DNA from 4 places in the Marinobacter sp. JSM 1782161 genome. Region 4 is predicted to be linked to each of the others. Evidence: riboswitches for the same ligand, from Rfam matches in the RefSeq annotation. Region 4 holds a riboswitch; each other region holds the start of a gene.
What was found. Region 4 has a riboswitch for cobalamin ahead of GQB00_RS18395 (ABC transporter substrate-binding protein). Riboswitches for the same ligand answer to the same signal wherever they lie in the genome.
Positions count from the first base shown of each region.

Region 1 (4,207 bases), on a different contig from region 4:
TGCAACCGAATCCGACTGGCGCCGGCTGCAGCAGGCGCTGCAGGAAATCCAATCCGAAAGAGTCAGGAACACGGCACGATGACCACATTGATGGTGCAGGGTACCACGTCCGACGCCGGCAAGAGCACGGTTGTGGCGGCGCTTTGCCGCTGGCTGGCGCGACAGGGCGTCTCGGTCGCCCCGTTCAAGCCCCAGAACATGGCCCTCAACAGCGCGGTGACCCGCGACGGCGGCGAAATCGGCCGCTCCACCGCATTGCAGGCCCTGGCTTGTGGCCTGGAGCCTCACAGCGACATGAACCCGGTCCTGCTCAAACCGCAGACCGACTGCGGTGCCCAAGTGATCCTGCGCGGCCAGGTTCACGGCAACATGGATGCTTTGGATTACCTCGCTTACAAGGCCGAAGCGGCCAAGTCAGTGATGGCGGCCTGGCGTGACCTGTCCGCGCGCTACGATGTGATCATCGCCGAAGGCGCCGGCAGCCCGGCGGAAATCAACCTGCGCGCCAACGATATTGCCAATATGGGGTTCGCCGAAGCGGCGAATTGCCCGGTCCTCCTGGTGGGGGATATCGAACGCGGCGGCGTATTCGCGCAATTGGTGGGCACGCTGGAGCTGGTGTCTGAGAGCGAACGAGACCGCATTGCGGGATTCGTGATCAACCGGTTCCGGGGCGATCCGGGCCTGCTCACGTCCGGCCTGGAGTGGCTCGAAGAGCGGACCGGCAAGCCGGTGGTGGGTGTGCTGTCGCACCTGAGCGGTCTGCTGCTGGACGCCGAGGACAGCGTTAACCTGACCTCCGTTGCCGGCAACGGCCAGCTCAGGGTGGTGATTCCACGTCTGCCGCGCATGAGCAATCACAACGATTTCGACCCGCTGCGCCTGCACCCGGGCGTGGACCTGAGCTTCGTCGGGGAGGGCGAAGCCATCCCGCCGGCGGACGTGATCATCCTGCCCGGCAGCAAAAGTACGCGCTCCGACCTGGCCTGGCTGAAAGCGCGGGGCTGGCCCGGGGCGATCCGCCGGCATCTGCGCTACGGCGGGCATGTGTTCGGCATCTGCGGCGGCTTCCAGATGCTGGGCGAGTGGGTTGCCGACCCCGACGGCCTGGAAGGGGAGCCGGGCAACAGCGAAGGGCTGGGCCTGCTGCCGCTGAACACCCGGATGGTGGCCGGCAAACAGCTGCGCGAGGTAGCGGGCGAGCTGCGGCTGCCGGGCGGGGACGATATGGCCCCGCTGACCGGCTATGAAATGCACAACGGCGTGACCACCGGCGCCGCGCTGGAACGCCCGATTCTCAACCTGGGCGGTCGCCCCGATGGCGCCGTCAGCGACGATGGCCAGATCATGGGCACCTACGTGCACGGGCTGTTCGACCGGCCTGAGGCCTGCGACGCCCTGCTGGCCGCCTGGGGGCTGCGCGGTGAGGCCGCGGCGGTGGATTACCAGCAGCACCGGCTTGCCCAGCTCGATCGCCTCGCCGACCATCTCGACCAGCAACTGGACACTGAGAGACTCCGGCACTGGCTGGGTCTGCCGAAGGAAACCGAATGACCGATTCCGCCAACGACTTCACCGACGCCGAGCGCCAGGGGCTGTATCGCGCCATTTTTGAGCGTCGCGATGTTCGCTCCCAGTTTCTGCCCGATCCGATACCGCCCGGGGTGCTTGGGCGGCTCATCGAAGCGGCCCACCACGCGCCGTCCGTGGGTTTTATGCAGCCCTGGGATTTCCTGGTGATCGAAAGCACCGAGGTACGTCGCCGGGTGCTGGAGAACTTCGAGCAGGAGAACCAGCGGGCCGCTGACAATTACGAGGGCGAACGCCAGGGCACCTACCGCAGCCTCAAACTGCAGGGCATCCTCGACAGCCCGCTCAACCTCTGCATCACCTGCGATCGCAGCCGCGGCGGCCCCAAGGTGCTGGGGCGCAACAGCATCGTCGAAACCGACCTGTTCAGCACTTGCCTGGCGGTGCAGAACCTGTGGCTGGCGGCCCGTGCCGAAGGCATCGGCGTCGGCTGGGTCAGCATCCTCGACCAGGAGCGGTTGGCCGAGGTGCTGGCGTTGCCTGAGAACGTCTATCCGCTGGCGTATCTGTGTGTGGGGTATGTGAGCGAGTTTCTCGAGCAGCCCGAGCTGCAGGCCAGGGGCTGGCGTTCGCGTCTGCCTCTGGAGCAGCTGGTGCATCACGACGGCTGGCAAAAAGCGTTGCCGGATGGCCACCCGTTGGCCGACTGGCTGGCCCACAGAACACCCCGAAAATAGGGCGGTCCGGCGGTCCCACATTGCGCCCGCCGGGGCGTTGAATTACGATATCCACCTCGAAGACGGGTGCCCCTGCCACAGGGGATAATCGGGAAGTATGGTGCGGCCTCAGGCCCATTCCATCGCTGCCCCCGCATCGGTAATAAACGCGTAGTCTGCAACATGCCACTGGCCAACGCCGGGAAGGTGCAGATGATGGCGCTCGAAAAGGCGCCCCGTTTTAAGCCCGAAGACCGGCCTGTCATTCCTGCTATCCACCAGTGGTGCGGCGGGCACCAAGGAGTTGATATGTCTGCGTTTTCCTCATCCTCCAGCGAATCGGTTTCCGGTTCCCGGGTTTCATCGGCCGTCCAGCAGGGCGCTGTTGCGGTCTTCGGCGCGTTGATCCTTTACGCCGTTGGCTTCCTGCCGATGAGCGCGGCCCACAACGCCGCGCACGATACCCGGCACACGTTCGTTTTCCCCTGCCACTGAGCGCTGTCCGATCGTAGGCTATCCGTTCATGGATAGTCTTCCGCAGCGCCCGGCGTTGGCACAACGACCGTTCTATTTCCTGCTGGAGGGAAATCCATGTTCCGCTCATTGATACTCAGCGCCTGCGTTATTGGCGTTGTCGCCGGTCTGGCCATGACCGCGTTTCAATCCTTTGGCGTCACACCGATCATTCTCGCGGCCGAACAGTACGAGGTCAGCGAACCGGCCGAGCCGGAAAGCGCCCATCCGCATGAGGCGGCCGGCCATACTCACGAGCACGGCCAAGCGGGCGACCATCACCACCACGGCGGTGACGAGTGGGCCCCGGCCGACGGCTTCGAGCGCACGTTCTACTCGGCGGTTTCCAACATCTGCGCCGGTATCGGTTTCGCCGCGCTGCTGCTGGTGGTCATGAATCAGCTGCGTGAACGCGGCCGCATGACGCCCAACGCCAGTCGCGGGCTCCTGCTGGGGGCGCTCGGCTTTGTCGCCGTGTTCATGGCCCCGTCGCTTGGGCTGCCGCCGGAAGTGCCGGGTGCCAGTGCCGCCGCCCTGGAATCGCGCCAGCTTTGGTGGGTTGCCACGGTACTGCTGACCGTCGCCGGACTCGGTATCCTCTTCCTGGCCGGCGGCTGGCAGCGCATCCTGGGTGTGCCGTTGTTGCTGGTGACGCACTTTTTCGTGCCCACCCACGAGGGCCCGATGTTCTCGCATCCCGATCCGGACGCCGTCACAGCGTTGAACGAGCTCCACCATCAATTCATCTGGGCAACCGGCCTCTCCAATCTGGCGTTCTGGCTCCTGATTGGCGTGCTGTGCGCGGTTACCCTCAATTACCTGTCACGGACAGGTCGCATCCATCATGAACAAGTTCCTGCCTGAGTTTCCGTTCTCGGCCGTTGTCGGCCAGGACGATCTCAAGACAGCGTTGCTGCTGAACGCCATCAACCCTCGAGTCGGTGGCGTTTTGATCAGCGGTCCCCGAGGCAGCGCCAAATCGACCCTGGCCCGGGCCCTGGCCGACATCCTGCCGCCATCGAGCGAAGGGGTTCGTCCGCCATTCGTGAACATGCCTCTGGGTACCAGCGAGGATCGCCTGATCGGCAGCCTCGACCTGAAACGCGTGCTGGCGGATCAGGACGTGGCTTTCGAACCGGGCTTGCTGGCCCGGGCGGACGGCGGCGTGCTGTACGTCGACGAAGTGAACCTGCTGCCGGACGCCCTGGTGGACCTGCTGTTGGATGCGGCTGCACGCGGCATCAACGTGGTGGAGCGGGATGGCATCAGCCACAGCCACGCGGCCCGGTTCGCCCTGATCGGCACCATGAACCCGGACGAGGGCGAATTGCGCCCGCAACTGCTCGACCGATTCGGGCTGTGCGTCGAGATGCAAGGCACCATTCCGGTGACCGACCGCATCGCCATCGTTCAGCAGCGCGAGGCGTTCGAGCGGGATCCGGACGCCT
Region 1 is NZ_WSSA01000002.1:726,406-730,612, reverse strand. It holds gene cobD (threonine-phosphate decarboxylase CobD) at 1-82, shown strand, start outside; gene GQB00_RS03210 (cobyric acid synthase) at 79-1,554, shown strand; gene bluB (5,6-dimethylbenzimidazole synthase) at 1,551-2,267, shown strand; cobalamin riboswitch at 2,315-2,524, shown strand; gene GQB00_RS03200 (CbtB domain-containing protein) at 2,556-2,741, shown strand; gene GQB00_RS03195 (CbtA family protein) at 2,838-3,623, shown strand; partial or broken gene GQB00_RS21790 (ATP-binding protein) at 3,604-4,207, shown strand, end outside.
Region 1: it holds a riboswitch for cobalamin, as region 4 does, so the genes downstream of both, GQB00_RS03200 (CbtB domain-containing protein) here and GQB00_RS18395 (ABC transporter substrate-binding protein) in region 4, are expected to answer to the same signal.

Region 2 (4,207 bases), 390 kb from region 4:
GCGACCGGACGGCTCGGCCATGTACAGGTTCAGGCTCTGGGCCTGGTCCAGCCATTTCTGGCGGCGCGCGGCGGCTTCCACCAGCCAGCGGGCGTCCATCTCGAAGGCGGTGGCGTAGCGGGCCTTGATCGCCTGCGGAATGCGGTCGATCTGTTGTACCGATCCGTCGTAATACTTCAGGTCGTTGACCATCACGTTGTCCCATAGCCCTTCGGCTTTCAGGTCCGCCACCAGCGAAGGATTGATCACCGTGAACTCGCCGGACAGGTTCGATTTGACGAACAGGTTCTGGTACGCCGGTTCGATGGACTGGCTAACGCCGACGATGTTGGAGATGGTCGCGGTCGGCGCGATGGCCATGACGTTGGAGTTGCGGATGCCATGCTCGGCGATCAGTTTGCGCACCGGCTCCCAGTCCAGGCGCGTCTCGGTGTTGACGCTCAGGTCGCCCTCGCGACGCGCTTCCTTGAGGTTGTTCAACGAATCGATGGGCAGGATGCCCTGCGACCAGAGCGAGCCCTCGTAGCTTTCATAGGCGCCACGCTCCTTCGCCAGCAGGGCGGAGGTCCGCAGGGCGAAGTAGCTGATCTGCTCCATGGCCAGGTCGGCGAATTCCACCGCTTCCGGACTGGCGTAGGCGTGGCCCAGGCGGTAAAGCGCGTCCTGAAAGCCCATGATGCCCATGCCCACCGGACGGTGGCGCAGGTTGGATTGGCGCGCCTGAGGCACGGCGTAGAAGTTGATGTCGATGACGTTGTCGAGCATCCGAACCGCCGTGTTAACGGTCTTCTCCAGGCGCAGCACGTCCAGCTCGCCGTTGTCGATGTGGGCCGCCAGGTTGATCGAGCCCAGGTTGCACACGGCGATCTCGTCGGCGCTGGTGTTCAGGGTGATCTCGGTGCACAGGTTGGAGGAGTGGACCACGCCCCTGTGCTGCTGCGGCGAACGCAGGTTGCAGGGATCCTTGAAGGTGATCCAGGGGTGACCGGTCTCGAACAGCACAGTCAGCATCTTGCGCCAGAGCTGCTTGGCGGAAATCTTCTTGGATAGCTTGATCTCGCCGCGCTCGGCCATCGCCTCGTATTCTTCATAGCGGGTGCGGAATTCGTTGCCGTAAAGGTCGTGCAGGTCGCCCACGTCGCTCGGCGAGAACAGCGTCCAGTCGGCATCGGCGCGCATGCGCTCGATCAGCAGGTCCGGCACCCAGTTGGCGGTGTTCATGTCGTGGGTGCGGCGACGCTCGTCGCCGGTGTTCTTGCGCAGTTCCAGGAACTCCTCGATGTCCAGGTGCCAGCTTTCCAGGTAAGCGCAGACCGCGCCCTTGCGCTTGCCGCCCTGGTTGACCGCCACGGCGGTGTCGTTGACCACTTTCAGGAACGGCACGACGCCCTGGCTGCGGCCGTTGGTGCCCTTGATGTGGGAGCCCAGCGAACGCACCGGCGTCCAGTCGTTGCCCAGGCCGCCGGCCCACTTGGACAGCAGCGCGTTGTCCTTGATGGCGCCGTAGATGCCTTCCAGGTCGTCGGACACAGTGGTCAGGTAGCAGGAGGACAGCTGCGAGTGCCGGGTGCCACTGTTGAACAGCGTCGGCGTGGAAGCCATGTAGTCGAACGACGACAGCAGATCGTAGAACTCGATGGCGCGGGCGTTGCGGTCGTCCTCGCGCAAAGCCAGGCCCATGGCGACACGCATGAAGAAGACCTGCGGCAGCTCCAGGCGCTGGTCCTCGAAATGGACGAAGTAGCGGTCGTACAGGGTCTGCAGGCCGAGGAAGCCGAACTGCCGGTCGCGCTCGGGTTTGATTTCAGCGCCCAGGCGCTCCAGGTCGAACTCGCCCAGGGCCGGGTCCAGCAGCTCACGCTCGATCCCGAAACCGATGAAACTGGACAGCGCCTGTGGATAAACCTCGGCCAGGGTCTGATCGAGCGGCAGGGACAGGGCCTGACCGGCCTCCAGACGCAGCTGTTCCAGCAGCAGGCGGGCGGTGACGGCACTGTAGTCCGGCTCCTGCTCGATGCGCCCGCGGGCGGTCATGACCAGGGCGTTGAGCACGTCTTTCTCGGGAATGCCGTCGTAGAGGTTGCGCACGGCGTCTTCCACCACGCTTTCGGCGTCCACCGCGTCCAGTCCGGCGCAGGCCTGCTCCACCTGATGTTTCATCAGGCCCACGTCCAGCGGCACGGTCTGGCCGTTGGCCAGGGAGACCGTCAGGGTGGGATGGGCTTCCACCGGCGCCTGGGTGGCACGTTCCTGGGCGTGGGCTTCGCGGTACAGCACGTAGGCCCGGGCCACCTTCTGTTCCTCGGCCCGCATCAGGGCCAGTTCCACCTGATCCTGAATGTCTTCGATGTGCACGGTGCCGCCAGCCTGCAGGCGCCGGCTCAGGGCCTGGATGACCTGACGGCTGACGCGGCGGACGCTGTCGTGGATACGGGCAGAACCGGCGGCTTTCTCGCCTTCCACGGCGAGGAACGCCTTGGTGATGGCGACACTGATCTTGCTGGCATCGAAATCGACCAACTGGCCGTTTCGCTTGATGACTCGGAGGGCCAGGGTCTGTTCCTGGGCATCGGTTGGGGCTGCTGCAGCGCTGGACATGACGGTTCTCCTGGGTACGCGTTGTCAAAAGTCTTACCTTCGCGTACGCAGGACGGCAGGCCTCCACGGGGGTGTGGAGTCGGATTGCCGTTTGCTGCTCACCCTGAGTCGCGAAGGTGCAGTCGCGTGGTCCCATTGGTGGGGCCACACCTCCCTGGCAGGTCTTCGGACTCAGGGGTCTGAACCGTTCCGGTTCGCCTCGCGTAACGACTTCCCAGCAGATGCCAGTGTCATCGTGTCACGCTCGTGCCCCAATACCGCTGCGCGTCAGTTCCGGATTCTCACCGGATTCCCGGACACCAGAGGTTGTGGATAACGGCGCTGTGCAGCCGGGAGCGCCTTACGACTCCCGGTTGGCAGTGCGCTGGTTAACGATAAACCACTAGATCTGGTGTCTAACCAAGGATAAGAGCACTATATAGATGAAGCCTGACAGGAACAAGCCAATGTTGATACGAATGGCCACATCCCTACTGGTGGCGGCGCTGGCGCTGCAGAGCGTTCCGGCCACCGCCGAGTCGCTGACGCCCTTCTCCACCCTGCAGACCCTGGACGACGGCTGGACCCCGCTGACCTTCCCCGATATCGATACCCACACCCGCTACCGACTGGTCGACGACCAGGGTACCCAAGTGCTGCGCGCGGACACCGACGGCGGCGCCTCGGGACTGATTCACCGGGTCGACATCGAGCCCGGTGAAAAGCTGGTGCTGCACTGGCGCTGGAAAGTGGACGGCGTTTACGCAAAGGGGGACGCACGCCGCAAGGACGGTGACGACTATCCCGCCCGGATCTACGTGGCGTTTGCCTTCGAACCGGACAAGGCGGGGTTTTTCGAGCGGGCCAAACGCAAAGCGGTGGAGCTGGTTCACGGCGACGCCCTGCCCGGCAGCGCGCTCAACTACATCTGGGCCAACCGCCTGCCCCGGGGCGAATCCGTGCCCAACCCGTTCAGTGAGGAAACACGAATGATCGCGGTGCAGAGCGGATCGGACCATGCGGGACAGTGGATGGAGGAGAGCCGGGATCTGGTGGCGGACTACCGCGCCGCCTTCGGCGAGGATCCGCCGCGCATAACCGGCATTGCCGTGATGACGGACGGCGACAATACCGGCTCGGCCGCCACCGCCTACTACGGGGACATCCGGCTCTCACGCTGACAGGATAGACGCCGGCATGAGAAGCCAACGGCGCAAGCAAGCACTTACTATCGAAGGATGATCAGCGGCGTTTCGCTGGTCTTGAGCATGCTGGTGGTGGTGCTGCCCACCAGGAACTGACGGATGCGGGAATGGCCGTAGGCGCCCATCACCATCAGGTCGATGCCCTGCTCTTCCTGGTAGGCGTGCAGGGTTTTTTCCACGTCTCCAGCCCGCACCGCCACCTCCACCGAGCAACCGGCCGCTTCCAGCTTCTGCGCGGCGGCGTCCAGGGCCGCACGGCGTTCATCGGTCTCGTCGCCAACCATCACCAGATGCAGCGGAACCTTGCGGAAGATCGGGCTGTTGGCCAGCAGATCCACGCCTTTCTGCATGGTCTCGCTGGCGTCGAAGGCGAGCATGGCGCTGCGCGGCTCGCGATACTCATCCGGCACCAACAGCATGGGCCG
Region 2 is NZ_WSSA01000004.1:39,718-43,924, forward strand. It holds gene GQB00_RS16595 (ribonucleoside-diphosphate reductase subunit alpha) at 1-2,598, opposite strand, end outside; cobalamin riboswitch at 2,737-2,917, opposite strand; gene GQB00_RS16600 (DUF3047 domain-containing protein) at 3,045-3,758, shown strand; gene GQB00_RS16605 (universal stress protein) at 3,806-4,207, opposite strand, start outside.
Region 2: it holds a riboswitch for cobalamin, as region 4 does, so the genes downstream of both, GQB00_RS16595 (ribonucleoside-diphosphate reductase subunit alpha) here and GQB00_RS18395 (ABC transporter substrate-binding protein) in region 4, are expected to answer to the same signal.

Region 3 (4,207 bases), on a different contig from region 4:
AAGTCTGGGCCATCCTGGGGGAGAACGGTGTCGGCAAATCCTCGCTGCTGCTGACTCTGGCTGGTCTGCTGCCGGTGTTGGCGGGACGGGTGTTTGTCGATGGCGTGGACATCCGGCGCTGCCCGCGCAAAGTGCTGGCGCGTCGCGTTGGCCTGTTGCTGCAGCAGTCGCCGATGGATTTTCCGTTTACCGTAACCGAAGCCGTCGGGGCCGGCCGTTACGCGCACCGACCGGGCTGGCAGGCGCTGGGAGCGAATGATCAGGTCATCATCCGCCGGGCGTTGGCGAGCTGTGGGCTGGAAGGTCTGGCGGAGGCTCGGGTCGACCGCCTGTCCGGCGGCGAACAGCGCCGGGTGGCCATGGCAACCCTGCTGACCCAGGCCCCCGGCGTCCTGTTGCTGGACGAGCCGGTGAATCATCTGGATCTGCGCCACCAGGCGGAACTGATGGCAACCCTGTGTGCGCTGGCGCGGGAGCAGCGGCGGTTAGTGGTCATGACCGTTCACGACATCAACCTGGCGGCACGCTACGCCGACCGGGTCCTGTTACTGTATCCCGACGGTCACCACGATGCCGGTTCGGCGTCTGAAATGCTGTCGTCGGAGCGCCTGCAGCGGGTCTACAGCTATCCGGTCGAGCGGGTCGGCGAGGGCGGGGACAGCTTCTGGCGGCCCGCGCCGCGATGGACTCCCGACCCGGTGGATTGAACGCGCCGTCGGCGTGCCGCGATCAGGCGGGCACTTCCATTTTGCGGCCCCGGTAGGTGATGGTGCGGGTCTTGCTGCTGCTGGCCGGTTCCTCTTTCTTGGCCGCCGCGGCCGGCTCCGCCAACTCCTGGCCGCGGTAATTGCGCGGCTTGTCGTCGTCCTGCTTGGCAAGATCCGGAACCTGTTTCTTGAGCTCTTCCCAGGCGTTGTTCAGGTGGCTGGAGCGGGATTGCCTGGCGTAGGACGCCAACTGGTCCTCCAGGTCGTTGTCGGTCAGGTGAAGCTTAACGCCGAATTCCGCCAGGATCAGTCGGCGGCACTGGTGGACGAGTTTGAGGAGTCCGCGATCCAGTAGCCAACTGCGTTCTGCTGCTAGCGTCGTCATTGTCGTACCTCATTTCAAAGCGCTCTTGCGTCTGGACGGTCCCGAGCCTGTGGGGGATCAGAGCGTGCGCGTTATCGACCCTGAATATTAAGCTAAAAATGTGCCTATCGTTAAAATCCTGAAATAAAAGGCGAAAACGTCAGCTTTGCATGGAATTACGCACCGCCATGACGCATCACGGGTTCGGCCTGCACCGTTGTGGTGAGTTCGGCGGGCGTGCAGGGGAATGAGAAAATCCGGGAAAATGCGTTGACCCGGTGGGCCAGTCCTCCTAAAGTCCCGGCAAGTTCGGTGACGCGTGCGTCACCGGCGTCAATTGGCAGGCGGTGCTCGCACGGCGAGTGAAACGGGAAACTGGTGCAAACCCAGTGCTGCCCCCGCAACGGTAAATTCCTCTGCAGCAGCAAGGCCACTGGACCTCCGGTCCGGGAAGGCGCTGCCGGCCCCGATCCCGGGGAAGGAATGAGCCCGGAGACCGGCCACCTGCTTCCCGGCAGGGATCTCTCTGATCCTGGCCGGTGCATGCGGTGCTGCGGAGGGCTTCACCGGTGGTTGCCCATCCCGTAACCGCGCGTCCTCCGTCCACCGGCTTCGACTGAACCGGATGCGAACCCAGGACGCCCTCTGTGAACAAGCCCTTTTCCCTGGCCGCCGGCCTGATGACCGGCTGTCTTGCCGCCCCGCTCAACGCGGACATTCTCAATCCCCTTGTGGTGACCGCGACCCGGACCGCGCAAACGGCCGACGAGGTGAACGCCTCGGTGACGGTCATCAGCCGGCAGGACATCCAGCGCAGCACGGCCAGCAGCATCGAGGACCTGTTGCGCGGTGTTCCCGGCGTGACCGTGTCCCAGAGTGGTGGTGCCGGCAAGCAGTCCAGCGTGTTCATGCGGGGTTCGAATTCCGATCACGTGCTGGTGCTGGTGGACGGCCTGAAAGTCGGCGGTGCAACGGCGGGCACGGCCCAGTTGGAAAACATTCCCCTGGCGCTGGTGGATCGCATCGAAGTGGTGCGTGGTCCGCGCTCCAGCCTCTACGGCTCGGAGGCCATCGGTGGGGTGATCCAGATATTCACGCGCCGGGGCACGCCGGAGCCGGAAGCCATTTCGGAGGTGAGCGCCGGTACCGAGGGCTCCTCGCGCCTGACCCAGCACTTCTCGGGCCGCACCGGCGATACGGCCTACAGCCTGTCGGCGTCGATGTATGAGACCGATGGTGTGGATTCCCAGCCGGTCAGCAATCAGCGCGATGACGACGGTTTCGAGAGCCAGTCGTTCAGCGCCAGCGTGGATCAGCGGGTGAATGATCGCCTGTCGCTCGGCCTCAACGCGATGCACGCCCAGGGCGAGAACGATTACGACAGCGTTTTCGGTACAGCCGATCAGCGCTACTGGAACGAGTTCGTGCAGCAGTCCGGGCGGGTTTTCGCCGATTTCGCCGCCAGCGACGATGTCACCTTGCACGCCCAGATCGGCTACGGGCGCGAGGACAACGACAACTTTATCGACCAGTCGGATTACTTTGACTATGAAACCCGGCGCCGCCAGTACCTGGTCCAGTCCGATGCCTACCTCACTGGCCACCAGCTGCTGACCGTGGGCGTCGAGCGGGTTGAAGAGCGTGTGGAGGCCTCGACGGCCTACACGGAAGACGCTCGCTACAACAATGCGGTGTTTGGTCAGTGGCAGACCGTCGATCAGCCGCTGCATGTGGAGACGTCGCTGCGCTACGACAACAACCAGGCCTACGGCGACGAGACCACCGGGGCGGTATCGGTAGGCTACCAGCTGACGCCCGCGCTCAAGCCCTACGTCAGCTACGGCACCGGCTTCAAGGCGCCCAACTTCAACGATCTGTATTCGCCGTTTGGCGCCAACCCGGACCTGGACGCGGAAACCTCGGAAACCTACGAAGTAGGGCTCAAGGGCAGTGTCGGACGTCTGTCCTATGAGTGGGCGGCCTATCGCACCAACTTCGATGACCTGATCCAGCTGGACGCCTTGTTCATTCCCTACAACACGGAGTCGGCGACGGCGGAAGGTACGGAACTGAGCGTCATCTACCGGGGCGGTGACTGGCGGCTGGAAATGGGCGCCGGCTATACCCGCGCCACCGATGACGACACCGGCGATGCCCTGGCCCGGCGACCCAAGTGGAACGGGCGCCTGGCGGGAACAAAAACGTTCGGGCCGCTGGAAGCGAGCCTGGAATGGCTGGGGCGGACGGATTCGGTGGATACGGCGGCGGACAGCGACATTCCCGGTTATGGGATGACCAACCTGACGCTGGCCTATGCCGCGACCGACCGCCTCGACCTGACGCTCAAGGGGCGCAACTTGCTCGATCAGGAGGCGGTCACCGTGGCCGGATACTCTGGCCAGCAACGGGCGTTGCTGGCCTCCCTGCGCTACCGCTACTGAACGCAGCCGGGGCGAGGTCGCTAGTGCGCCTCGTCCCAGTTGTCGCCGACACCGGCTTCCACCAGCAGCGGCACCTTGAGGTCGGCGGCGGCTGACATGCGATCGGTGAGGCCCTTGATGACGTCGTCCAGGGCCGACTCCTTCACTTCCAGGATCAATTCGTCGTGGACCTGCATGACCATGCGGGCGTCCCTGGCGTGCTGGTCCAGCAGCCAGTTCTCCACCGTCACCATCGCCTTCTTGATGATGTCCGCCGCGGTGCCCTGCATGGGCGCGTTGATTGCGGTGCGCTCGGCGGCCTGCTGCATCTGTTTGTTCTTGGCGTTGATCTCTGGCAGGTACAGGCGACGGCCGAACAGGGTTTCCACGTAACCGTCGTCGTGGGCCTGCTTGCGGATGTCGTCCATGTACTGGCGAACACCGGGGTAGCGGTGGAAATAGAGGTCGATGTACTCCTGGGCGAGCTTGCGTTCCACGCCCAGCTGGCGCGACAGGCCGAAGGCGGACATGCCGTAGATCAGGCCAAAGTTGATGGCCTTGGCGCTGCGGCGCTGGTCGGACGTGACCTTGTCCACCGTGGTGTCGAAGACCTCGGCGGCGGTGGCCTTGTGGATGTCCTTGCCCTCGGCGAAAGCCTTGAGCAGCCCCTCGTCGCCGGACAGGTGCGCCATGATGCGCAGCTCGATCTGGGAATA
Region 3 is NZ_WSSA01000005.1:144,066-148,272, reverse strand. It holds gene GQB00_RS19845 (ABC transporter ATP-binding protein) at 1-707, shown strand, start outside; gene GQB00_RS19840 (hypothetical protein) at 730-1,092, opposite strand; cobalamin riboswitch at 1,400-1,591, shown strand; gene GQB00_RS19835 (TonB-dependent receptor domain-containing protein) at 1,719-3,512, shown strand; gene polA (DNA polymerase I) at 3,533-4,207, opposite strand, start outside.
Region 3: it holds a riboswitch for cobalamin, as region 4 does, so the genes downstream of both, GQB00_RS19835 (TonB-dependent receptor domain-containing protein) here and GQB00_RS18395 (ABC transporter substrate-binding protein) in region 4, are expected to answer to the same signal.

Region 4 (4,207 bases):
CGGCGGAGTCCAGATGGGTCTCGCGCACCGCCATGGTGCCGACCACCGCCGACAGCCAGACGCTGCGCTCACCGATGGAGAAGATGCGGTCGAAACGCGCCAGTATCTGGCGGGCACGCTCTTCCAGGGACTCCCGGCGCGGTCCGCGCAGCAGGATCGCCGTGGAGCTGTCGGACAGCGTGGCGATCAGCTCGCCGTCGCGGACGCATTGCTCCAGGCGCCGGCGCAGCTCAGCCGTCAACAGTTCGTTCTCCCTGCGACTCAGCGTCTCCCGCACCAGCGCATGGTTGGGCAGGGCGATGGCCAGGATATCGATGTCCGCGCCGTCGGCCTGCCGCAGACGGTCGGCCAGTGTGGTTTCCAGGTAATGGACGTTGGCCAGGCCGGTGCCGGGGTTGATGAACTTCTGCCGGGTGATGTCCGCCTGGGTGCCGGAGATCATGCGCGCCGTACCGGTGGCCGGATCGTGGTCGCAGATCCCCCGCGCGACAACCCAGCGGTAACCGCCGCGACCGTTGGCCAGGCGGTACTCGGCCCGAAATCGGGGTATCAGGCCGTTGATGTGGTCGTGCAGTTGCTGGCGCACCCCGGACACGTCCGCCGGATGGATCATGTCGAGCCAGTGGGAGGGCGCGAACGAGGTGCCCAGATCGGTGCGACCGCACATCGCCAGCCAGCGTTGCGAGACCTGCAAGCGCTCTTCCTCAAGATTCCACTCCCAGACGCCGTCGTTGGCCCCTTCGATCACCAGGTTCAGGCGCCGCGTGCGCTCCGCCACGCGCTGCTCCAGATCCGACTTCACGCGTTCCAGCTCGGCGAGGTTGCGGCGCACCGACTCCAGCACGAAGTTGGACAGCACCGACAGTTTCTGGATATCCAGGTCGTCGGAAGCCGAGTGGACGTGAAAGTCGAAGCGGCCGTCCACCGCCTGGCACAACTGGTCGGCAATGGCGTTGATCTCGTCGCGCAGGCGCTTTTCGGCGTCAGTCACCGGCGGCCTCCACCTGCAGGCAGAAACGGCACGCGGCGTCGCCGCGCTTGCGGCAGCGTTCCACCACGAACTGGCCGGTTTCGCCATACTCCTGCAACAAGCGCCGGAACAGCGCTTCATAGAGCCCGCACAGGCGATTCGGGGAACCGTAGGTGACCAGCAGGCGATCGCCCTGCTCCCGCACCGAAAACTTGTCCCGCACCCGGTCGCGCTCGTCTTCGTCGCGCAGGCCGGCGGCGAGGGTGGCGTGCACGGCCGGTTGGCGTTTGAGGAAATCCCGCGCCGAACCGGACACCTGATAGAAAATGGGGAACATGCGCCGGGAGATGTTGATGAAATAGTCGGCGTAGAGCGCCCAGAGGGTCTCTTCGTCCAGCTGGAAATGGCTTTGGGCCGCCCGGATCAGACGCAGGCACTGCCCGTCGTCGTAGTCGGTGTCGATCCGGAAATCCTGGCCCGGGGCCAGTTCCGCCTTGGCCCGGACCTCTGCCAAGGCCTCCGGTCCGCCTTCGCTTTCCACCAGTTCCAGTAAGACTTTCTGGATCAATCCAATCATGCCTATCGATACTCTACCGTGCCGGGGCCGGGCAACGTCGGGTGGTTCCGGCCAGGCCTCCAGTCTAGGCCAACCTCCGGACCGATGCAGGGCCACTTTATAAGGTTTTACACTCACCTTTCGCCGCCACGACGGGCCGGAGCGCGTATTCAAGAGCGTCCCGACTTGCTCCGGCCCGCCAAGCTGTTTATGCTCCACTCGTCGGTTTCCTTCGGGAAGCACGGAGCATCGCAAGACGCTCCCGACCAGGGAATTCGCCGCGGCCCCGCCGCGAAACGAAACTGCCCCCGCAACTGTAGGCGGCGAGCCACGCCCATCCGCGCCACTGGGAAACCCCGGGAAGGCCGGGCGCAGCCACGACCCGTCAGTCAGGAGACCTGCCGACACGACGTTCACCCATCCGGGCGGGGTGCCCCGGGGTTCAGGAAGGACGATTCCCATCTCAGCGATCTGCCAGCCGACCCGACGCGTTTCCATCCCCCCGATTGCAACCTCAGCTAACTGTTATGTTATAACATAACCATATAGCGACAACGGAGATCGGGACTGACATGACTTCCCCTCAATCAGCAGGCCATCAAAACAGCCGTTTTCAACGGGCCGCAGACGCGACTCGACCGCTGCGCGGCTTACTTCTGGCGATAGCGGCCCTCTACACGCCGCTTGCAGCGGCCACCGACTACCCATTGACCCTGACCAACTGCGGCCGTGACATCGAATTCGACGCCGCCCCGCAGAGCACCGTCACCATCGGCCAGTCCGCCACCGAGATGCTCTACTCGCTGGGGCTGGGCAACAAAGTGTCCGCCACGTCGGTGTGGTTCAACCCGGTGCTGCCGGAATACAGGGCCCTCAACGACCAGATAGAGCGCATCGCCGACAACGACCCCAGCTTCGAAGCCGTGGTCAATCACAAGCCGGACCTGGTGGCGGTCCAGTACGAGTGGCACGTTGGCCCCACCGGCATCGTCGCCACCCGCGACCAGTTCCACGACCTGGGCATCAACACCTACATCCTGCCGGCGGACTGCGACACCAAGGACAACTCCACCGGCGGTGACGGCACCCGCGTCGCCGCGTTTTCAACGGATTCCGTCTACAAGGGGATCCACGAACTGGCGACCATCTACGACGTGGAAAACGCCGGCGACGAGCTGGTGGCCGACCTCAAAGCCCGCGAGAGCAAGGCCGTCGCGCGCGCCCGCGACCTGGATCTGCCGGACGACCTGTCCGCCGTGTTCTGGTTCTCCTCCGCCGACCTGGAAATCGATCCCTACGTCGCCGGCCGCCTGGGCGCACCGGGCTACATGATGGACAAGCTGGGCATCCGCAACGTGATCGAGTCCGATGAGGAATGGCCCACCGTGGGCTGGGAGTCCATCGCCAAGGCCGACCCGGACATCATCGTCGTCGCCCGCATGGACCGTCGCCGCTTCCCCGCCGACGACGTGGAAAAGAAACTGGAGTTCCTGCGCACCGATCCCGTCGCCAGCCAGATGACCGCCGTCAAGGAAGGCCGCATCGTGCAGATGGATGCCCACGCCATGAGCGCCACCCTGCGCACCATCTTTGGCCTGGAAGCGCTGTCTGAATCCCTGGCGGAGATGACCTTCAACCGATGATCCGCGCCCTCGCGACGATCTGGCCACTGACGGCACCGCGCCTGCACTGGTTCTGGCTGGCGCCGACGGTACTGCTGACCGCGCTGGTCGCCGGTACCGCCATCGGCGAGACCCGGATTCCCATCGAGACCATCCTCAAGGTGCTCGCCAACCACCTGTGGGGAGCGGGCTACGCCGTGGACCGGATCGATGCCGGCATCATCTGGAGCTACCGGCTCAGCCGCGCCATCGTCGCCGCCTGCTGTGGCTCCGGCCTGGCGCTGGCCGGGGTGGTGCTGCAGGCGCTGCTGCGTAACGCCCTCGCCGACCCGTTCCTGATGGGCATCTCCGCCGGCGCTTCCACCGGCGCCGTGGCGGTCACGGTGATCGGCGTTGGCGCCGGAGCTGTCACCCTATCGGCGGGTGCCTTCGCCGGCGCCACCCTGGCGTTCGGGCTGGTGGTGATGCTGGCCCGGGCAGCCAGCGGAGGCAACGGCGGACGCGGCATCCAGACCGCCGGCGCCATTATCCTGGCGGGCATTGCCGGCTCCCAGCTGTTCAACGCCCTGACGGCTTTCATCATCGCCAAATCCGCCAACGCCGAGCAGGCCCGGGGCATCATGTTCTGGCTGCTGGGCAACCTGTCCGGCGTGCGCTGGGAGGACGTCACCCTGGCGGTCCCCACCGCCCTGGCCGGCCTGCTGGTGTGCCTGTGGCACATGCGCGCGCTGGACGCCTTCACCTTCGGCGCCGACAGCGCCGCCTCACTGGGCATCGCCGTGCGCCGGGTGCGCGGGCTGCTGATCGGCATCACGGCGCTGGTGACGGCGGTGATGGTGTCCATGGTCGGCGCCATCGGCTTCGTGGGGCTGGTGATTCCCCACGCCATGCGCTTCATCGTCGGCAGCCGTCACGCCCGGCTGGTACCCGCCTCGGCCCTGGCCGGCGCGGTGTTCCTGATCGGCTCGGACATCCTGTCGCGCATCCTGGTGCCCGGTCAGGTGCTGCCCATCGGCGTCATCACCTCGCTGATCGGCGCGCCGGCGTTTGCCCTGATCC
Region 4 is NZ_WSSA01000004.1:432,036-436,242, reverse strand. It holds gene GQB00_RS18405 (putative bifunctional diguanylate cyclase/phosphodiesterase) at 1-991, opposite strand, end outside; gene GQB00_RS18400 (heme NO-binding domain-containing protein) at 984-1,547, opposite strand; cobalamin riboswitch at 1,733-1,947, shown strand; gene GQB00_RS18395 (ABC transporter substrate-binding protein) at 2,099-3,169, shown strand; gene GQB00_RS18390 (FecCD family ABC transporter permease) at 3,166-4,207, shown strand, end outside.